3 regions of the Kurthia sp. YJT4 genome follow, and region 1 is predicted to be linked to each of the others. Evidence: riboswitches for the same ligand, from Rfam matches in the RefSeq annotation. Region 1 holds a riboswitch; each other region holds the start of a gene.
What was found. A riboswitch is a leader RNA that binds a small molecule or an ion and turns the genes downstream of it on or off. The one in region 1 is predicted to bind lysine.
Positions count from the first base shown of each region.

Region 2: it holds a riboswitch for lysine, as region 1 does, so the genes downstream of both, QN089_RS10220 (aspartate kinase) here and QN089_RS00795 (amino acid permease) in region 1, are expected to answer to the same signal.
Region 3: it holds a riboswitch for lysine, as region 1 does, so the genes downstream of both, QN089_RS15175 (transporter substrate-binding domain-containing protein) here and QN089_RS00795 (amino acid permease) in region 1, are expected to answer to the same signal.

Region 1 is NZ_CP126689.1:150,573-153,789, forward strand. It holds gene QN089_RS00790 (CynX/NimT family MFS transporter) at 1-979, opposite strand, end outside; lysine riboswitch at 1,165-1,345, shown strand; gene QN089_RS00795 (amino acid permease) at 1,481-2,962, shown strand.
Region 2 is NZ_CP126689.1:2,057,531-2,060,747, forward strand. It holds one part of gene QN089_RS10215 (IS3 family transposase) at 1-395, opposite strand, end outside; gene QN089_RS10220 (aspartate kinase) at 479-1,714, opposite strand; lysine riboswitch at 1,820-1,995, opposite strand; gene uvrC (excinuclease ABC subunit UvrC) at 2,050-3,217, opposite strand, start outside.
Region 3 is NZ_CP126689.1:3,024,602-3,027,818, forward strand. It holds gene QN089_RS15170 (amino acid ABC transporter permease) at 1-473, opposite strand, end outside; gene QN089_RS15175 (transporter substrate-binding domain-containing protein) at 539-1,390, opposite strand; lysine riboswitch at 1,511-1,697, opposite strand; gene QN089_RS15180 (hypothetical protein) at 1,826-3,217, opposite strand, start outside.

The sequences.
Region 1 (3,217 bases):
ACATACTAAATGAAGCACCGCCTGCAGCACCTAATAGAATCATCCAGATAACAGAATAATCTGTCCAGCCCATAATTAATCCAGCAAATCCAACGATGTAAAAGACTGCAAACATCGCAACAACAGGACGCTGGTCTTTTAGACGGCCCGCTAAAATCGGTGTAATGAATGTCATTGGAATTTGAGATACTTGCATAATGGAGAACATTAATCCAGCTTGAGCAGCTGTCATACCTTGTTCTTTAAACATCTCTGGGACCCATGCTGCAGTTGTATAGAAAATCATCGATTGGAAACCCATCGAAATCATAATGACCCATGCGAGCGGATAGCGCCACATTTGTTTCTTTTCTTTTTGAGCAGTAGTCGGTGCAATTTCTTCTTTAGAGATATTTCGTGTTTGCGGAAGCCAGATGAAAACAGCGGCAATCGCTAAAATAATCCACACACCTAAAGAACCTTGCCAACCGAATGACAATGTTGATAATGGATAACTTACACCAGCTGCAATACTGGCTGATGAGTTCATTGAGACTGTATAGATTGCTGTAAGTAAACCTACTTGGAATGGAAATTTAAGTTTGATTAGACTAGGTAATAGTACATTGCCAAATGCAATTCCGATTCCGATTAAGGTAGTACCGATAAATAATAACGATGTCACGCCACTTGAACGAAGTGCCATACCCACGACTAAGATAATCATAGATAAGAATAGAGAGCGTTCAACCGTAATTCTACGCGATATTTTCGGTACGATTGGTGACACGATAGCAAATGCAAGTAGAGGAATGGTTGTAATAAAGCCAGCTACTACATTTGAAATATGTAATGAGTTTCGAATATCCTCGATTACGGGACCAACAGATGTTAGGGGGGAACGAAGAGTTAATGCAATGAAGACGATTCCAAGTACAAGAAGCCACGTTGTCGAAGTCCATTTAAGTTTTTTTGAAGCAACATTTTCTGTAGGCGACATAACTTTCCTCCTATATGTAATATTTGATTTATCGTAACATTATGCCCCTACCTATTCAATAACAAATTCGTTTCACGAAAGTCTTAATTGTATAATAGTTGAGAGTTTTTATGTCTTGAATTCGTCTGTAGAATATATTAAGATAATAGTAGAAATAATATAAATATTGCAATGCCTCATCCGTTCGATGAGGTAGAGGTCGCAAAAAATAAAAGTAATATAGTCGAGATGTAAAAGCATTGGTGACATTATATGAAAGGATTTTTTGCCGAAGTGGTGGATTGCTTTTACAATCAACTGCTGGGGCTGTCGCTTAATAGGTGCAGAACTGTCACATCTGTGAGGGTGTGTTGAGCTATCTTTTTCAAGGTTGATGAGTGTCATTGTGTGATTACAACCATCCAAGATTGCTTGAGATGGTATTTTTATTTTCCAGGAAATAATCACTTACGAACACCTCAACTAACATATTCCCTGCAATAAAAGGAAAGAGGAAATGAAATGAGTCGTACAAAAGTAAGTCAAGAAGCGCCTACAACTCTAAAAAGAGGACTAAAAAGTCGTCATATTATGATGATTTCACTCGGCGGTACGATTGGGACAGGTTTACTACTTGCAAGTGGTAACTCAATCGCACAGGCTGGACCAGGTGGAGCGCTATTAGCATATGGTTTAATCGGTATTATGGTATTTTTCTTAATGACAAGTTTAGGAGAGATGGCAGCGTATATGCCTGTTTCAGGTTCATTCAGTACGTATGCAACGAAGTTTATCGATCCAGCACTTGGATTTGCATTAGGATGGAACTATTGGTATAACTGGGCAATTACAATTGCAGCTGAAATTGCAGCTGTTTCAATTGTTATGAAATATTGGTTCCCTGATACAGCTTCATGGATTTGGAGTGTATCATTCTTAGCTATTATTTTCTTATTAAACTACTTATCGGTGAAGAGTTTTGGTGAAAGTGAATATTGGTTCGCATTCATTAAAGTAGCTACAATTATCATCTTCCTAATCGTTAGTATTTTAATGATTTTTGGTATTTTAGGAGGTAAAGCACCTGTAGGTTTTACGAACTTCTTTGCAGGTGATGGTCCATTCCACGGTGGATTCTTTGCGACACTCGGTATTTTCTTAGCAGCAGGATTCTCATTCCAAGGAACAGAGTTAATCGGTATTACAGCTGGTGAAACAAAAGATCCTGGTAAATCGATTCCAAAAGCAGTGAAGCAAATCTTTTGGCGTATTTTATTATTCTATATCTTAGCCATTTTAGCGATTGGCTTATTAATTCCTTATACAGATAGTCGTCTAATCAATGATGGAGAGACGGTTACGACAAGTCCGTTTACGCTTGTATTCGAAAATGCAGGTATTGCTTTTGCAGCTTCGATTATGAATGCAGTTGTTTTAACAGCGATTTTATCTGCTGGTAACTCTGGTTTATATGCTTCATCACGTATGCTTTGGGATTTAGCGATGGAAGGTAAAGCACCAAAAATCTTTAAAAAGTTAAATCGTCGCGGTGTACCGTTTGCAGCTTTAATCGCAACGGTCATTGTCGCAAGTTTATCATTCTTAACATCTATTTTCGGTGAACAAGTATATATTTGGTTATTAAGTGCTTCGGGTATGTGTGGTTTTATCGCATGGTTAGGTATTGCAGCCAGTCACTATCGTTTCCGAAAAGCACTGATTGCGCAAGGGAAGAACTTAGATGAAGTATTACCATATAAATCGAGATTTTTCCCATTTGGTCCATTATTCGCATTCATCCTATGTGCATTAGTTGTCTTCGGACAAAGTTATTTTGCATTTGAAGATGGGCAGTTTAGTTGGTATGAACTACTTGTTTCTTATATTGGTTTACCAATTTTCTTCTTACTATGGTTCGGTTATAAAATCAAAAACAAAACGAAAATGGTTAAATTAACAGAGGCAGATGTGGAACCGACTAAAAATCTTTATACAGAAGAATAGCAAAAAGCACTCGGGATTTCCGAGTGCTTTTTTATGTAGAAATAATGGATTTTGAATTATTTCCTAAAAAGAAAATCATGAATGATAGAGAAAATTACGCAAAAAATATAAACAACATCAAAACGTTATTTATATTTATTTATTTCCTTTTTTATCCATTTTTACGTCTAATCACGAACGAAAAATTAAATAACTAATATAAATGTTCATAATAAGGCTCTATTTCCTTATTTTCAGCTTAAATATGCTCGATTC
Region 2 (3,217 bases), 1.2 Mb from region 1:
TCTACTGGTGCTTGTTTTGGTTGTTTATTTGTTTCTTTTTTCATGGATGGACGCCCCTTTTTCTTTGATTGAAGGGCATCAAATCCTTTGGTTTCGAATATTTTTCTCCATTGAAGAATCGTGGATGGTGCGGCTATACCGAAGATAGCCGCTGTTTCAAGTAAGGACGTACCTTGTTCAATCATGAAGTTTAGTACGTCTAGTTTAAACTGTGCTGTATAGTTTGTATACGATTTTGTAAACGCTTCTACACCGTTATACTTATATTGTTTCGTCCAATTAAGAATGGCCTTATGATCTGTCCCGATCGATTTAGCAATTTCACGTGAACTTTCTTTGCCTTCTAAGTAGCGTAAAGCCGCTTGTAATTTTTCCGCTGCCGTATATTTAGCCATAAAAAACTGCACCTCCAATTGTTAGATGTGTCTAACAATTGGGGTGCAGTTCAAATTCGCAAGGGACTTTTTGTTTTATCCATTTAATTTTCTATTGCCACTGCTGCTTTTGATAATTCAAACTGTTCATGTAAGGCATTCGCCGCTTTAAACATCTCTTCTTGTGGTACAACGACGGATACTTTGATTTCAGATGTGCTGACCATCTTCACCGGAATTCCTAATCTAAACAAGCAATCAAACATCGTCGCTGCAACACCTGGATTGGATGCCATACCTGAACCGACAATCGATACTTTTGCAAGTTCTAGTTCATGATCAATATAATCATAACCTAATGTATTTTTATATTCTTTTAACACATTTAATGTTTCTTCTAATTGTTCTTTTTTCACTGAAAATGATACCGTTGGTGATGCGTTTGGAATGATGGATTGTACAATGATATCCACATTGATATGGTGCTTCGCTAATGTTGTGAAGATGTTCGCTAATGACCCCATATATGCTTCGCTAAAATAAACTGTTAAACGAACGATTTCTCCTTCGAATGCTACTCCTCGTACAACTAAATCTTTTTCCATTTGAACTTCCTCCTTTAAAACGGTTCCTTCTACTTGTTCATAACTTGAACGAACAGACATGGGCATTTGATAATTTTTCGCTAATTCAACAGAGCGTGGATGTAAAACACCTGCTCCTAAATGTGCTAATTCGAGCATTTCATCATAACTTAATTCTGCTAATTTACGTGCATTTGGCACAAAGCGTGGATCACTTGTATAAACCCCATCAACATCGGTATAAATATCACAGCGTTCTGCTTGAATCGCAGCTGCAATCGCGACAGCTGTTGTATCTGAGCCACCTCGACCAAGTGTCGTAATATTACCTTCATGATCAATCCCTTGAAAACCTGCTACAACGGCTACTTTCCCTTCATTTAAACAGGTCGTGATTTTCTCACAATCAATCTGTTCAATGCGTGCATTACTCGCAACATCATCGGTCATCATACCTGCCTGCCAACCTGTAAAAGACTGCGCAGGTACATCTAATTGGTGAAGCGCCATCGTCAGTAAAGCTGTTGTAACTTGTTCACCTGTAGATAGTAGTACATCCATCTCACGTTTTGATGGATGTGTCGATACTTGGTTCGCCATCTCGACTAAATGATCTGTCGTTTTTCCCATCGCTGAAACGACAACAACCACTTTATTCCCCACTTCCACTTCTTGTAAAACTCTTTTCGCTACATTTTGAATACGTTCCGGTGTTGCCACCGATGTGCCACCAAATTTCATAACATAAGTTCCCATACGTTCTCCCCCTACATATTGTAATGTGGGTTCTCTCAATAAAAAAAGCAGCCAAACATCGAAATGTTGGGCTGCTTATGCATGTCTATTCAAAAATGAACATTCATGTGAGATAGCCCTCCAGAGTGTACACTCTGACAATTCTGCATTTATTCAATACAGAACCAGCAATGAAGTCGTAGTTCCTTCATCACTTCGGCAGTTTCCCCTTTCACCTTCTTTCACTGAGTTACTACACTCTCAAAAAGGCTACTCTTGACACCTGCTCCTCTATCATCACTTTTTCAGTGATTTTTAATTAACGTTACTTTATCACAATATTTGGCAAAAGACAATTATTTTTTCAGAAAATGCGCAATTACGGCACTAGCCAGATTTTTCGGTAATCCAGCAGCAATTAATTCTTCTTCTGTTGCCTCTTTAATTTTTTTCATCGAACCAAAGTGTTTTAACATTTGCTGTTTCCGCTTTGGCCCAACACCTGGAATGTCATCAAGTTGCGAAGTGAGTGCATTCTTCTCACGTAATTGACGGTGAAAATTAATCGCAAATCGATGCACTTCATCTTGAATACGTTGCAGCAAATAGAACCCTTCACTCGTTCTTTTCAGTGGAATAACTTGTGGCGGATTACCATAAAGTAACTGGGCTGTCTTATGCTTATCATCTTTTGCAAGACCTGCAATCGGAATATCAAGACCTAGTTCATCTTCAAGTACTTCACGCGCGACTTCCATCTGTCCTTTCCCACCATCTGTTACAAGTAGATCTGGAAGTGGTAGTCCTTCTTTTACAACACGTTGATAACGTCTTCTTAATACTTCACGCATCGCACCGTAATCATCATGCGCAGAAGCTGTTTGAATTTTAAATTTACGATAGTCTTTTTTACGCGGGCGACCATCTTCAAATACGACCATCGCAGATACCGTATCCGAACCGAAAATATGTGAGTTATCAAATGCTTCAATGCGAAGTGGTGTTTGAATATTCATCGCATCACCTAATTCTTCACATGCACCAATTGTTCGCTCTTCTTGGCGCTGTAGCATATTAAATTTCTCATCAATTTTCACATGCGCATTTTGTGTTGCTAAATCGAGCATTTCTTTTTTATAGCCGCGATGTGGCGCATGTACTTTAATGTCTAAAGCCTGTTGCAACATCTCTGCGTCCACTTCTTTTGGCACAATTATTTCAGATGGTTTTAAATGATTCGCTTCTTCATAAAAACGCGCAATAAAAGTTGTAAATTCGTCTAGCGGTTCACCATATGAAGGGAATAATGATACATCGCGCTCAATCAACTTCCCTTGACGAATAAAGAATACTTGAACACACATCCATCCTTTATCCACTGCAAAACCAAAAATATCACGATTCGTAAAGTCCGTCGTCTTCGTAATTTTTTGTTTCGCCATAATTTGATCGATATTCGCAATTTGATCGCGCAACTCTTTTGCTCGTTCAAAATCGAGTGCTTCAGATGCTTTATACATCTTT
Region 3 (3,217 bases), 250 kb from region 1:
GTTTTCCAGTGATTCATACCAATTGCTTGTGCTGCTTCGAATTGTCCTTTATCCACACTGACAATACCACCACGTACAATTTCTGCCATGTAAGCCCCTGTATTCAGCGAGACAACTAATACTGCCGCAACTGTACGATTCATATCACCTGTCACACCAAAATCAGTTCCGATTGATTCTTTAATTGACTGCATAATCAATGGGAATCCGTAGAATACAACCATCGCTTGTACCATCATCGGTGTGCCACGGAAGAATTCTACATAGATTCGTAAGATGACACGAATAATTTTTAACACGGTCATTTTAAATGCTGATTTTGTTTTTGGAATCGTATCAATTACCCCAATTAATAATCCGATGACTGCCCCCAGAATGGTACTGACGGTGGCAATAAACATCGTCATTCCTGCGCCACGTAAAAACATTTGCCAATTATCTTTAGCAATTTCAAATAGCCATTCTAGACTCATTTCGTTCTCCCCCTATAAAAACACAAACTACCGACTAAACAAGACAGTCGGTAGCCACGTACGTTCTATTTTGCTGCTGGTTGGTTTTTAATCTCTGTTTCCATAATCTTTTGACGCTCTTCTTCTGAAATACCTGCTAATGCTTTATTCACTTGCTCTGCTAACTCACTACCTTTTTTCACACCAACTGCGATTGAAAATTCTGCTTTATCAGCTTTGAAACCTGAACCGTCTTTGAACTCAATCATTTTAAATTTGTCGTTTGCTGCTGAAGCAGATAAACCTTCTGGACGTTCTGACACATATGCATCAATTTTTCCTGATTCGAGTGCTACACGCATTGCTGAGAAATTATCTGAAGCTGGTTGTTTTTGTACACCATCAATTTGATCAATTACTGTATAGTGTGACGTATTTAACTGACCTGTTACTTTGGCACCTTTGAAATCTTGAATTGATGTAGCATTGTCGTATTTACCGCCTTTTTTCACGACCATTACAAGATTTGAAGTGTAGTAAATGTCTGAGAAATCAATTGTTTTTTTACGTTCCTCTGTTGGTGACATCCCTGCAATTACTGCATCAATTTTTCCTGAAATAAGTGCTGGAATTAAACCATCCCACTCTGTTTTTACAATCACTAATTCACGATCTAAGCTATCTGCGATTTTTTTAGCAATTTGTACATCATAACCGCCTGCATATTCTGCATTGCCTTCGATTTTTACAGCGCCGTTCGCGTCATCTTTTTGTGTCCAGTTGAATGGTGCATAGCCTGCTTCCATACCGACTGTAAATTTTTCTTTTTCTTTACCGCCTGAAGATTCCGATTTTTCCGAATCTCCTGAGCCGCATCCTGCTAGTGCAACTACAAGCACAAGTAATAGTGCTGTAAATATTCCCCATGATTTTTTCATTTGTACCTCTCCTTTAAATATGTTCCCATTGTGAAAACGAAAAGGACTATAACAAAAGGTGGATGAGATACTTCTCCAGACCTTTTGGTATAGTCCTTCTAAAAATCCTCATCATTGCCCAATTGAGATAGCTCAACTTACTTTATTCGGGTAAAAAAAGTAAGACAGTCCTGCAACTATTAATTGCAGACCCAGCATATGATGTTGAGAACCCACCATACACTTCGGCGACATCTCCTTCTAAGTAGCATCTTTGTATTCTCGTACTCCGCTACTTACTAATAAATATCGCGCCTCTACCTCACAATTGTATCAATGTGAGGTCATATTCGTTTGTTATAATTAACAATAGTCTACTTTATAGACTATTTTATGTCAATATACTGAAAAAAAGAAAAATATAAATTTTTTATTTAAAAATAAAAATTTATGTATTTATTCTTCGTATTCAATATCGTCTAATTGATCATAATAAAAAATATTTCCATTCTCTGCATCAATTCTCTCAATGCGTTGTCCCACTTCTTTTTCTTTTACAACATAGCATAATTCATATTTTGTAAATTCTTCATCTTCATATGGAACACGTGCTAATTCCATCTTAATGGAGTCTTTATAAATTTCATTTGCTTCTTCTAATGTAATTGTTGGTTCCATTGACATATTCTCAATATGCTCTTCTTTTAACATTGGAATCACTGCATCTGTTACACGACCTGAATAAATACCCATATCAATATTTGCTGTATATTCACTTAGTGGAATGCCATTAATGTAACGGTGGAATGTAAAAGTCACAAATGGTTCGAAAGCATAAGAATCATCTTCGTCATCTTCCTCTTCATCCTCACCATCTTCTGCTGATAGAGCTTTTAACATCTCAATTTCCTCTTCTGTTAACTCATCATCTTCATCATCTTCTAAATCTTCTTCAACGAATGCATCTTCTAATAAATAATGTTCAGACACATTTCCTACTTTGGATTCTAAAAAGGCAATTGCACGTTTACGAAGTTCATCTAGTGTGTATTCGTCCCCTTCTTTGAATGGCAGAGTAGAATCAATAATCAATTGATGTTCATCAGACATATCGAATTTAACATAATGTTGGTCAGATTGTTCATATGTAACTGTATTTTCTTCTTCAACTTTATTCATATCCGGTGTAATACCTAACAAAATTGTTTCATCATACATTTCCATAACAGGTGGAACTTTTTCTAATTCAACAGGACCGTTCTCTAAAAATTGATTTAATGAAATAATATCTCCATTTGCGCCAACTACTTCATTTAAATTTTTAGGATAGTACATTAATCGAATTTCATCTTCTTGTTGGAAAGCAGCTAATTCAACTAACATTCTATTTTTATAAATCATCAATGCCACATCTGCATCGACTGTAAGTTTCGGATGTGTTAATTGATAATAAGATTGATTGAATGTTGCGGATAATACAAAACCTTGTTTATTCATCTCAATTGTTGCACCTGAATCAGGTAGTGGGATTTGATACTGCACATCCATTGCCTCAAAAGTTAATAAAAAAGTTTGATCGCCCCACTCAGAAAAAGAAGTTAACTGTAAATTCTTTTGACCATATTCATCTACAAAATCTTGAGCAATCTCTTTTAAATCTTCAGCTGATAGTTCTTCATATTCATCTAAAGATACATCATTATTTTCTAAAATGGCTTCTAAATCAATAATTAATGATGTAATTTTCCCTTCATCTGACACTTCAACTTGTCCATAAGAGATTTCGCGATGTGCATCTACAATCTCTCCGAATTCTTCCATCTCTTCTTCTGTCATAATTTTAATCGG